DNA from 4 places in the Leuconostoc sp. C5 genome. Region 1 is predicted to be linked to each of the others. Evidence: predicted binding sites of a transcription regulator. Region 1 holds the regulator's gene; each other region holds the start of a gene.

Region 1 (3,210 bases):
GCTAGTTTAATTAAGTCACACACGAATGATCGATTTTTACGTATCACACCTGGTATTCGTTTAGCTGGTGATGAAGCTGGAGATCAAGTGCGTGTGACTACGCCAGGGGAAGCCAAGAAGTTGAATTCAACTGGATTAGTTGTTGGTCGATCAATTACACAATCGACCAACCCAGTGGCTGCATATCAACGTGTTGTCAATGAATGGAGAAAATAAATGACAGACTATAAACAACAAGTAGCTAATGATTTACTTGAAATTGGTGCCGTAAAATTTTCGCCAGAAGAACCTTTCACGTGGGCCTCGGGTATTAAGAGTCCAATATATACAGATAATCGGATGACCATTGGTTTCCCTTCGGTACGTCAAAATATATACAAAGGGCTGTCTGAACTAATAAAAAAAGAATATAGTGACGTTGAGATTATTGGTGGAGTGGCTACTGCAGGTATTCCACATTCAGCTTGGGTAGCTGAAGAATTAAATAAACCAATGGTCTATGTACGTTCAAAACCCAAAGATCACGGGGCAGGTCGTCAAACGGAAGGTGCATTGGTAAAAAATCGTAAAGTCGTTCTGATTGATGATTTGATATCAACAGGTGGGTCTGTGTTGGCCGCAGTAAATGCGGTGCGTAAGGAGGGAGCAAGTGTCCTTGGTGTTGTTTCCATATTTTCTTATGAATTACCAGCTGGTAAAAAAAATTTTGCTGAAGCAGGACTAACATTTAACTCACTGACAACATATTCACAACTAATTGAAACAGCCGTTAAGCGTGGGGATCTCGATAAATCACAAGTTGAAACCTTACAAAACTGGAAGGAAAATCCAAATGCTTGGCAAGCATAATAAAAAGGCTCATCAGAGATGAGCCTTTTTATTTGGTTTTTAATAAATAGCGTCGCGATACAGTCCGATTACTTTTCCTAAAATAGAGACTTTTTGCAAAATAATTGGCGCCATGCTGTTATTTTCAGGTTGTAAGCGATAATGATCGGCTTCACGGAAAAAACGCTTAACTGTCGCTTCATTGTTATCATTCATTGCGACAACAACATCACCATTATCAGCATTCTCTTGCTTACGTACGATAACTTTGTCTCCATCTAGAATGCCAATGTTAACCATTGAATCACCATGAACATTAAGCATGAATAGGTCACCATCAAATTGCATTAAATTATCTGGGATAGGGAAAAATTCAGTTGCTTCTTCTTCTACTGCCAAAATTGGTGTACCCGCTGTAACCATTCCAAGTACCGGAATTTTTCCGGGTGTGGTTGAAATCCCAAGCATCTCTAAACCAATATCGGTTACTTCAATCGCACGAGCTCTTGGTTTAGAAGCATCTTTTAAAAGATAACCTTTTTTTACCAGACGTTCGATGTGACCGTGAATAGTTGAAGAAGATGATAATCCAACAGCTTCACCAATTTCTCGGACGGTTGGTGGGTAACCATTTTCTGATTGTGCTTCATGAATAAATCGAAGCACTTGAATTTGTTTGCTTTCTTGTGTAATTGCCATGATGGGTTTCCTACTTGTTAAATTTACTATCATCAGTATAACGGAAAAACACGAACAAATCAAACGTTTGTTCGTTATTTTTTTAAAAATTCAACCTAATATTAAATAAATAATAAAAAATTCGTGTTATTTATTTTTATAACGAACAAAATGGTTCATATTGAAAACGTTAACTCTGCAAGTTATTATAGCACGCCTTTGCTGGCTGTGCTATAATAATTATCAGACATTTTAGTAAGGAGAATATGCATGATTAGCACATGGCTAGCAATTTTGATTGCAGTGTTAACTTTAATTATTGGTTTGGTCGGTGGCTTTTTCTTGGCACGTAACTCAATGAAGAGTTATCTTGCAAAAAACCCACCTATTTCAGAAGAAATGATGAAATCAATGATGATGTCAATGGGACAAAAACCATCTCAAAAGAAATTGAACCAAATGATGGCTCAGATGAAGCAACAAAGTGCCAATTCGCAAAAAAAATAAGCCAATCGGCTTATTTTTTTTCTGAACGTTTTGGATCTACATATTTCCAAGTTGGGTCAATCTCAGCATCTAATTCTTGGAAAGCTGCTTGCATCTGCTCAGTATATTTAGCAATATTTTCCTTGTTCAATCGGTCTTTACGATCAATAATAATTGGCTCACCAAAATTAACTGTGGTATTATTACGTTTGAAAAGTTGACTGAACTTAACAGGGCCTTGATATACAGCTGGTACGATTGCCTTTCCAGCCATTCGTGCAATTAGAATGGAACCTGATTTTAAATCATCACTGTGTCTAGAACCAGAAGGAAACATTATTAAAGAGCGCTTGCCATCTTTTAATTCGCGTACAGGTATTTTGATGACGCTTGGGCCAACATTTTCACGATCAACTGGGAATGCGCCGGCTGATTTGATTAACCATGCAAGTGGCTTGAATTTAAATAATTCAATTTTTGCCATGAAAATAAAGTGTTTTGGGTAGGCTGCCACAGCATACCATACTGGATCCCACCAAGTGCGGTGTGGACCAACTAGCACATAGTTATCGTTTTGGGGTATTCTGTCGCGATTCATGTATTTAATGCGGCCAGTAACTGCCCATATTAAAGCAACAGCAATGCCGCGTAAAAAATCATAGAATTTCATATTTATTTACCTCATAAATTAATCATTTCAATTTTACAGATAAACAGAAAGAAACGCAAATGACACAACCATTTCTTAAAGCAAATGAACGTATTGATGGACTTCCATCACAAAATATTAATATCATCCAGAATCCAGACATGTTTTCATATTCCTTAGACGCGATTTTATTAGCACATTTTGCTGATGTAAAAGGAAAAGGTAAAGGGTTATCTGTTGATTTGGGATCAGGTACTGGCGCGGTTGGGCTTTTTTACGCTCCAAAAGTGACTGGGGAAATAAAGTTAGTCGAGATACAACCAGAATTAGCTGAAATGGCACAACGTAGCATTGAACTGAACAATTTACATGAACGTGTTTCAGTCGTTCAGGCTGACATGAAAGATATATTTAATGAAATTAAACCTGGATCTGTTGAAACTGTTCTGACTAATCCACCTTATTTTCCCTTAACTGAGACTACCAAGACTAATATAGATAAACATTATGAAATTGCGCGCCACGAGTTGATGATTAACTTACCTGAACTGGCCCAAATTGCCAATAAA
Region 2 (3,210 bases), 160 kb from region 1:
TAATCTCTGTGATAATATTTTCAATTGGATTCATTTTTTCTTACCACTGTTCTAATGTCTTCAAAGGCTATGAATTGGTGGTCAATATAGACACCTAATTCGGAAAAACCATTTATTAAACCAGTCACATTAGGGATCAGATTTCCTTCGTTATCTTTAATATTTTGTTGAACGGTTACGGCATGATAATTAGCAGAAGCGTGTCGTAAAATATCTTGCGCATCATTTAGTGATATTGCGGGTAATTTCTTAGTTATTGCATTTCGTTGAATGCCCTCTTTGGTTAAAGAAGAAGTGTGGTCGGACAGAAAGTAGCCGTTCCATTTAATTTTTCCTCGTTCTCGGTAATCGTTTTGGAAGTAGCGATTGATTATCGTAGTGAAATCATCATTGTCAGTCATAACTGTTGCCTCCGTTGTGTCCGCCAACTAAACTAGCTCGGTTAATGGCTGTTCCACCGACTTCTTTAGACATAGCCCGCATCAAAGCTGTAGTACCAAAACGTTGACGAATTTCGTCGACAACTTGATCAATTTTGTTTGTTTTAAGGATGTGTTCAGGTTGTTCAAAAAGATTAAGCTGTACTCCAGTATCATCAACTAGTCCACCGTAATCAATCCCGATGTGTCTAATAATCTCGCCTCGCCAGTGCTTTCTGAAGAGGTTGATCATAACAGCCATTAATGCATTGGTATCGTTAGTGGGACTAATACGACATTGTTTTCTAAAGCCATGTGATTCTTGTTTCTCACTTTCAGAAAAAGAATAACCAATAAACAAGCTAACTAAGCACGTTTGCTTTTGGTGGGCACGAATTCTTGTGGCAACTTGATCCGCCATTTCTCGAATCACGATTTCAATCTCAGCTTGTTGGCTGTAATCACGTGGTAAAACTTGAGAATTACTATATGATTTATTTTTGGGCCTGATTGTTTCAGTCAGATCAGATCGGTCAATACCCCAAGACAAAGCTAACAACTGTTCACCCATTAATCCCAGTTTCGAACGAAATAGATATGGATCTTGGTGAGATAAGTCATACATTGAGTGAATACCCATCAAATTTAGCTTACGCGCAGTTCGCGAGCCAATACTCCAAACATCAGTTAGTTTAGTAATTGGCCATAGCTTCCGTGGCACATCTTCATAATGCCAGATTCCTGTCAGATTCTTAGCATGTTTGGCTTCAATATCAAGCGCTAATTTGGCCAAGACTGGTGAATCACCAATACCAACAGTTAAATAGATACCTGTTTCTGCCCGAACTTGCTTTTGTATTTTAAAAGCAACTTCCTCCGGTGTTTTTCCAAAAAGACGCCAAGAATAGGTCATATCAAGAATTGATTCGTCGATGGAATATGGCAATAAGTGCGCATCATCAGTGTATTGTCGATATATGTTGTTAATGCGCAAGTTCTCTTGAATATAAAGATTCATTCTTGGATGAGCAATCACTAAGTCCGGACAAACAGGAATATCACGTTGTCGGGTAACATTAGTGATACCCAGTATTTTCTTGGCCATTGGTGAAGATGCCAAGACTAAGCCGCCGTTGGTATTTTCTTGTTCTGACATCACAACAAGTAATGCTTTTAATGGATTGTAGTTACGTTCCACACACTCAACACTGGCATAAAAGCTTTTAGAATCAATCATAAATATCACACGTCGTTCCTCTTGCGTGTAGTTGTATTCAATTTTCTGCTTGTTTACCATATGCTGTCTCCAAAACAAAAGCTGTATAATTCATTATACGAACAAACGTTCTGTTTGGCAAGAGGATAAATTGTATTTAATTTTTGAATGACGAAACGCACAACTAAAAGCTGTGCGTTTTTTGCATGTGGTGTTTTATTTTTTTAAATAGCTGACGCCAGTATTGTACAATATAGCCAGTTAACGTGGCAATCAAAAAAGTTCCAATACCCAGTGGTCCACCAAATATAATGGCAACTACAAAAAAGAACAAATCTTGAACAGACCTTGTCAGACGATAACTGGCCCATTTCTTTTTGTTGAACAATGGCGCAACCGCATCGTACGGGGAAACACCAAGATTTACACTTGTATATATGCCAATTCCTAATGAAAATAAAAACATACCAATGACAAATAAAAATATGTTTTCAAGATAAGAAAAGCTTCCAAACCAACGCCCAACTATAGGTTCAAACTTCGGTGTAAAATAAGCGATAATGTATCCTGGTAACGACATATTGATTAATGTTCCGATGCCAAACTGTGTTTGATCGAAAAACAAAATGCCAAGGAACAATAGCGCATTAAATGCAAGCTGATAGTTCCCTAAATTCCAATGGAAGGTATCTGATATACCAACATCTGCTGCTGTTGCTGGATCAATGCCCATGTTCGCCAAACGGAATAAAACAATCCCAAAGGCAATGATAATGGTGCCAACAATAGACAAACAAAGACGAAAAGAATACGATCTTAATTTTTTATTGAACAAATTCTTTTCCTCAACTTATTATTTATAAGTAAAGTTTAAATGGATGATAGTGAATTGTCAATTAATGATTTAAGTTCTGTATTGAGCGTATCTGTAATTTTTTCAGCACAACCCCTATTCCACTATTCTTTAAAAGAAGTTGAGTATAACGCGAAAAGTTAGGATTTTGAGATTAAATCGTTATTTGATATATAGGGTTTCCAATTCGGTATTTAATCAATCAGGACTTTATCTTTGCAATGACACGATAAGGCTTGATCATTATTAAGCCTCATGATTTTAACTCCAGTTGTATTTTCATACGAAGTTAGTTTTTTGTCAATATCAGCATCACGCGTTAACATTTATTTGAAGTGCGGGAAAATTGTAGTACTTGTTAAGTTCAAACCTGTTAAATCTGTATCATTAAATTGGTTGTCCTCTGGATAAAGATATTGCAAATATTCGATGGAAGGTCCCATTACAATTGATCCAGCACTTAGCCCAAAAATTGGAACCCCAGTCCTACTAATGTCTTTTAAAATATGGTCAGCACCACTTTTTTTCAAGAAATGTAGTAGATAAAATGGATAACCACCATTCAAGAATATCAAGTCATAGCCATATAGTTTTTTTGCACTTTCAAACTCCACATCAAGAAAATCAACCTGATCTAGTCTAAATTCTAATAAGTCATTTCTGATTTGTTGCATTTGTGGATGCTTCTCTTTTTCTTCTGGTCTAGAAGTAGATATAATACA
Region 3 (3,210 bases), 320 kb from region 1:
TTATATGGGCTCGAAGTGTTATCACCAAACCAACAATAATTAAAAAAATACCAATTGCCGCACCAAACAATCCTGTTGATGACGAAGCACTAGGTGAATTTTCATAGGACAATAGTGCATATTGTGTCATCACAATGGCAACTAATCCATCAGCTAAATTTAATGATTTTAAATAAGTAATAATTGGACTACGAAAATGACGAGCTTTAATCCAGCCAACGACGGATGTCACAATTTTAGTGAAGCCAATTAGTGCAATTAGCAACACAATACTCTGATTATATCGTTGTGGTTCGTTTACGATATACATATAAATCGATAATGTAACAAGAGCCATGCCCAGTAAACCGTATAAGATACCACCTTCTCGCAAGTATCTAATTTCAATTTTTTCTCGCTCTAAGGGATTTATGTTTGAAACTCTAATTTGACGATATCGCCACAAAAAGTATGATCGAATAGCCAGTAAAATAATATAATAGCCACCAAATATTAAAAACCATAAAGATAAAAAGAATATACCAATAGTTAATTTGATAAGCGCAAATACCAAATTAGATATTGTGCTTGCGGCATTATATAGAACTACACGATCAGATTTTTCTGAAATGTGATGTCTTAAGTTGTGATGATCAATGATGTCATTAAATTTTGTCGTTATTTTTTTGATGAGCTGCATATGATTATCTTTCGTGGAATGATATATGGCGTCCAGTTAATCAGTTAAAGAATTCAATTCTCATTGTATCAAAAATTTGCTGATAAAACGCAGTAACGCTTAAGATTAACAAATTGTAAACAAAAGTATCGATGTTTTGATTAATAAAACGTCATTAACAAAACCGAAACAAAACCTTAGCAATTTATAAACAAAGTAATTAGATAATTAATTCAATCAAAAGGATAAAGGAGATAAGAGATGGCAATTGTATTAAATATCATTATCGGAGTTGTGACAGGGTTAGGTGTCGCATTTTTGGGAAATGTGGTGAAACAACCTGGTACAGTATTGAGGAAAAACATCACCCTTGGCACTGGTATTTTGTTAGGTAGCTTGGGTGCAGTTTCGGCTGATCAACTACTAAATTACGGACCCACACTGATGGAAACTAACTTTGTACCAGCCATTGCAGGCGGCATAGTGTTATCATTTGTCGGCGTATACGCAGGAAAACGATGGGTACATTTAGGCACAAACTAAAAGGATAGTGGAATCTAATGAAGAAAAATGACTTTATAATCTTACTAGGGTGGATTAGTAGTGGCTTTCTATTCGCAATTGGGATGTGTATGGTTTTACTACCGGAATGGGGCGTAGAGTTACAAGGTGCAATTCTAGGTGGCGTTGGTATTATTAGTGCTCTAGCTGTATTTTTGGCTAAACGTAAAATGGCAGGAAAAGCGTTATGGATTTGGAATACTAGAATCGTAGTAATCAGTTTGTTTGGTTTTGTTAGTGCGATCGTATTTGGATTAGGTATGGTAATGACAATGGTTTGGGGGATGATGACTTTGGGTATTATTCTAGGATTTATTGGCGTACTGATGTTAGCTGCCTTGCTACCAATGGTTAAGGGATTTGAAGAATAAGGCTGAACTCAATTATTATTTTTAATATTAGAAAAGGCATTGTTGATTACATAACGATGCTTTTTTTGTGTCGATATGCGAACTTGTGTTCCCTTTTTCTATATGATAAGCTATTTAAATATTAAGAAAGAGGAATGATACATGAAAACAGCAGTGTTTCTTTTGTTAAACGAATATGCAGATTGGGAAGGTGCCTATCTATCAAGTCAATTAAATCAATTAACCGATTGGACAGTCAAAACTGCTTCCATTCAAAAAACTATACACTCCATTGGTGGTTTTCAGACTAAAGTAGACTACTCTATTAACGAGATTCCTCTAGAAACCGAGTTACTTGTTTTGATTGGTGGTAATTCATGGCATATCAACAGCCTTGAAATTACTAATCTAATCAAAAATCGTTTAGTCGCGGGGAAAACGGTGGCGGCCATTTGTGGTGCAGTTGATTTCTTGGCTAAAAATGGTTTATTGAATGATAAAAAGCATACTGGTAATTCAGTATATTTGTGGCAGAGTTATGAGCAATATACAAACTTGTCTAGATTCTTGGAAGAACAAGTTGTAGTAGATGAACCTTTAATTACTGCCAATGGAACAGCAACCTTAGAGTTTACAAATCAAGTTATGAAAACAGTTCACGCACTGCCAGTAGATCAAATTGATAAAACAACCAATCTGTACAAACTGGGATTTTACAAGTATTGTGACAAATTCGGTAATCCCTATGCTTAGCGAATGAGCTTGCATTTATTCATGATTTGGTTTACCTTCAAGTAAGTAAATAAAGGACACAAATTATGAAATATAAAATTTTTATAGTTGAGGATAATCAAGAAATCGTAAGCCTGCTGAAAAAGGGTTTGATTAGTTGGGGACTAAGTGCAGTTAGTTGTAAAGATTTTAATCAAGTTGAAGAGGAAATTACAATGCATTCACCACATTTAGTGTTGATGGATATTAATTTACCTTACTATAATGGTTTTTTTTGGACACAGAAAATACGTCAAAATAGCATGATACCGATAATTTTTTTATCTAGTCGTGATGAAGAAAGTGATATGATTCTGGCCATGAATTTCGGCGCAGATGATTACATTACTAAGCCGTTTAACATAGATTTATTAATCGTAAAAATTAATGCATTGCTGAGACGCGAATATAGCTTTAGTGTAGAGAAAAAGCATTCTCAATTTCAAGGTTATACCTTGAATATTATTGATAATCAGTTAATATATGACAGTCGAGAGGTAGTTCTCTCCAAAAATGAAACAAAGCTATTGTATCTTTTATTTACTCATCCAAATCAACTTGTTACCAGAGAGGACATTATGGCTACTTTGTGGGATAACGAGATGTTTGTTGATAAGAATACGTTAGCGGTCACGCTAACGAGATTGCGTAACAAAGTAACAGAAATTGGATTTTCAAAGTATTTACAAACTGTCAAAGGTAAGGGGATTAAGCTTAGTGATTAAAAAAATATTTGGCTTAGCGTTGCAGTTTTTATCTGACTTTTGGTATCTGTACGCCTCATTTATGTTAACTTTTCTTTTGCTAATGTGGAGCGTGATTATGCGATCACTAAGTTTAGACTCGATGTTCGATGTCCTTTGGGGTGGT
Region 4 (3,210 bases), 510 kb from region 1:
CCTTACATCAATTGGTGTGACAATTGTTTCGACGCCGTTTATTCTTTATTATATGCTGTTAGATGGACACAAATTTTCGTCATTTGTTTCTAGTAAGTTTCCAAATAACTCACAACTATCAGTACGCTACTTATTAACGGAAATTAGTAAGCAAATCGCTCAATATATTCGTGGACAACTTGGTGTTGCACTCGCTGTAATGATTATGTTTTCCATAGGGTATACCATTATTGGTTTGCCGTACGGTATTTTATTAGCGCTGATGGCAGGCTTCTTTAACTTAATCCCGTATGTTGGATCAATTATTGCACAAGTGCCAGTTTTCACAGTTGCTTTGATTGCTGGTGGCCCAAAAATGCTAATATTAGCTATTATCGTGCTAGCTATTGAACAACCGATTGAAGCACATGTTATTTCACCAAAAATTCTCGGGGAGGCGTTATCAATTCACCCTGTTACTGTTATCGTTGTGTTATTGAGCAGTGGACATATTTTTGGTGTATTAGGTATTGTGTTAGCGGTGCCATCATATGCTGTAGCTAAAGTGTTTGTTACACACATCTATGATTGGTGGCGTGCAAACTCAGATTTATTTGAAGTAGAGGAAGTAGCTGAAAAATGACGAATCATATTGTTTTATTTGAACCCTTAATGCCTGCTAATACGGGAAATATTGCTCGTACGACTGCTGGAACTGATGCAGTCTTACATTTAATTGAACCGTTGGGGTTTGAACTTGATGACAAACACGTTAAACGTGCCGGGTTAGATTATTGGGATCATGTAAAGTTGGTGAAACACCCAAGCTTGCCTGATTTTCTAGACACTTTAGCAGAAACAGACAACTTATACTTGGTTTCTAAATTTGCTAACCAAGACTATACACAGCCTAATTACGCACAAAATGATACTGACAATTACTTCTTATTTGGAAAAGAAACCACAGGGTTACCAGAAGTATTTATGCGTCAAAATCCGGAGAAGGCTATTCGTATCCCACAGGATGATTCACATGTTCGTTCGTTGAATTTATCGAATACTGTCGCAATTGTGCTTTATGAAGCATTGCGCCAGCAATCTTTTTCAAATTTAGAAACAACTCACACATACGAGCAAGACAAACTGAAATAAACAGTTGACAGATATAAATTTCCCTGATAAACTAATATAGTTGTTTCGTTACAACGAACAACTATTGACCATGGCTCGTTGGTCAAGTGGCTAAGACGCTGCCCTTTCACGGCGGAATCGAGAGTTCGATTCTCTCACGAGCTACTAAAAAGCGCAACTCTGGTTGCGTTTTTTTGTGTTTAAAAATTAAATTTTTGAAATAGAGTTAAGCAAAGCTTAAGAATTTGATGTGAACATTTGTTCGAGTTTCAAAAATGATAAAATAAAGTGTTAGAATGAACTGACTAAGAGGTGGAACTTTGGCGACAAGAAAGACTACACAAAGACGGCGTACAACACGTGGTAAAAAGAGTAAAAAAAAGAACCCTTTAGTTCAAAACCTATGCTTCTTGGGTGGTATTGTCTTAGGTATACTAGGTATATTTAAGCTTGGCATATTAGGGGTATTTATCGCTGACATTTTTCGTTTTTTCTTTGGAAATATGTATCTTGTGATTTTAATACCTATGACATTATTTTTAGGGTACTATTTTATTACTCGAAAAACACCTAAAATAGCAACTCATTTTTGGGTTGGCGCTTTTATGATGTTCATTGCTATTGAGACAATTTCATCATTGTTATTTTTTGAATACACACTAAAAAATGCAGATGGATATGTTGGCGAAGTGGTGCGGTTAATTGGTCAAGATTTTGTCAATCAATCAGCAAACACACCGGTTGGCGGTGGTATAATCGGCGCGGCATTATATCATCTACTGTTTATGTTAATGTCTAGCATTGGCACGTGGATTGTAACAATAATCTTATTATTCAGTGGTATTGCAATCTTTTTCCGTATTCCAGCTCGTGACATTGTTCAGCAAGGTGTTGAAAAAGCTCATGAAGGGGTTACTCATATTCAGGAAAAACGAGCTAATGAAAAGCCAACCCGACAATCGCTTTTCAAACGTGATAGACACAAGAAAGATATTACTGATTATGGAGATGATCCATTAGGTGTGAGCCGAGATGATAGTTTGTCAACCGATGTTCTCCCAAAAATAGAAAAAGACGTCAATCCACCTAGTGTTCATGAAAATTTCAATGAGCCTGAAATTAAATGGAATGGTCCTATAGCGCCTCAACCAACAAAAAAGTCTTCCAAAGATCAGGCCGAAAAGACTTCTGTTAGTGATAGCGAAGTTTCTACAGATATGTTGGAAAAAGAAAATCCGGATTACCAGTTACCAACTGCTGACCTATTAACGCAGTTAGCGCCTACAGACCAAACAAAAGAGTTTAAAGGTTTAACCGACAAATCGCGTCTTGTCCATGATACGCTGCAAAGCTTTGGTGTTGAGGCGGAAGTGACCAGTGTCTCATTAGGACCTACGGTAACTCAATATGAGTTGAAACCAGGGCAAGGCGTTAAAGTAAATCGAATTGCTAATCTATCGGATGATTTAGCATTGGCATTAGCTGCAAAATCAATACGAATTGAGGCGCCAATCCCCGGTAAACCCTATGTTGGTATAGAGGTTCCTAATGATACTCAGGCAACTGTTGGATTCCGAGACATGATTGAGAATGCGCCATTTGATGATAATCCACTCAATGTGCCACTTGGCCGAGATGTAACAGGAAATATTATCATGGCAGACTTATCGGCTATGCCTCATTTGCTTATTGCTGGATCTACTGGATCTGGAAAATCAGTAGGGCTTAATGGTATTATTGTATCTATCCTTTTGCGTGCAAAACCTAATGAAGTTAAATTAATGATGGTTGATCCAAAAGTTGTTGAGTTATCTATTTATAACGGGATACCACACTTGCTGACACCAGTTGTTTCGGAGCCCCGTAAAGCAGCGAAGTCTTTGCAAAAAGTTGTTGACGAGATGGAAAATCGTTACAAGCTTTTAGCTCAATTTGGAAAACGTAATATTGGTGAATATAATGCGGCGGTTGAAAAGCAGAATGCTGAAGCTAAGGAAACAGATCAGCCAATTATGCAACCAATGCCATATATTGTTGCTATTGTAGATGAATTCGCTGACCTAATGAGTACGGTGGGTAATGAAATTGAAGTTTCTATCG

Evidence for each region. Region 1 encodes LexA, which represses DNA repair genes until DNA is damaged. Its sites were predicted from a motif close to CNAACANNTGTTNG; they were not measured.
Region 2: the regulator LexA is predicted to act here: its motif matches at 1,755-1,768, upstream of RHP56_RS04875 (Y-family DNA polymerase).
Region 3: the regulator LexA is predicted to act here: its motif matches at 1,669-1,682, upstream of RHP56_RS04125 (type 1 glutamine amidotransferase family protein).
Region 4: the regulator LexA is predicted to act here: its motif matches at 1,362-1,375, upstream of RHP56_RS03270 (FtsK/SpoIIIE family DNA translocase).

The regions. Positions count from the first base shown of each region.
Region 1 covers NZ_CP134351.1:1,136,867-1,140,076, reverse strand. The annotation lists gene pyrF (orotidine-5'-phosphate decarboxylase) at 1-216, shown strand, start outside; gene pyrE (orotate phosphoribosyltransferase) at 217-849, shown strand; gene lexA (transcriptional repressor LexA) at 889-1,527, opposite strand; gene RHP56_RS05745 (YneF family protein) at 1,777-2,013, shown strand; gene RHP56_RS05740 (lysophospholipid acyltransferase family protein) at 2,024-2,662, opposite strand; gene RHP56_RS05735 (tRNA1(Val) (adenine(37)-N6)-methyltransferase) at 2,722-3,210, shown strand, end outside.
Region 2 covers NZ_CP134351.1:975,750-978,959, reverse strand. The annotation lists gene RHP56_RS04885 (hypothetical protein) at 1-34, opposite strand, end outside; gene RHP56_RS04880 (hypothetical protein) at 21-401, opposite strand; gene RHP56_RS04875 (Y-family DNA polymerase) at 394-1,716, opposite strand; gene RHP56_RS04870 (YczE/YyaS/YitT family protein) at 1,820-2,470, opposite strand; gene RHP56_RS04865 (Type 1 glutamine amidotransferase-like domain-containing protein) at 2,815-3,210, opposite strand, start outside.
Region 3 covers NZ_CP134351.1:819,822-823,031, forward strand. The annotation lists gene RHP56_RS04110 (hypothetical protein) at 1-679, opposite strand, end outside; gene RHP56_RS04115 (hypothetical protein) at 920-1,201, shown strand; gene RHP56_RS04120 (hypothetical protein) at 1,219-1,590, shown strand; gene RHP56_RS04125 (type 1 glutamine amidotransferase family protein) at 1,732-2,322, shown strand; gene RHP56_RS04130 (response regulator transcription factor) at 2,388-3,065, shown strand; gene RHP56_RS04135 (sensor histidine kinase) at 3,163-3,210, shown strand, end outside.
Region 4 covers NZ_CP134351.1:626,003-629,212, forward strand. The annotation lists gene RHP56_RS03255 (AI-2E family transporter) at 1-622, shown strand, start outside; gene RHP56_RS03260 (tRNA (cytidine(34)-2'-O)-methyltransferase) at 619-1,131, shown strand; tRNA gene RHP56_RS03265 (tRNA-Glu) at 1,204-1,275, shown strand; gene RHP56_RS03270 (FtsK/SpoIIIE family DNA translocase) at 1,431-3,210, shown strand, end outside.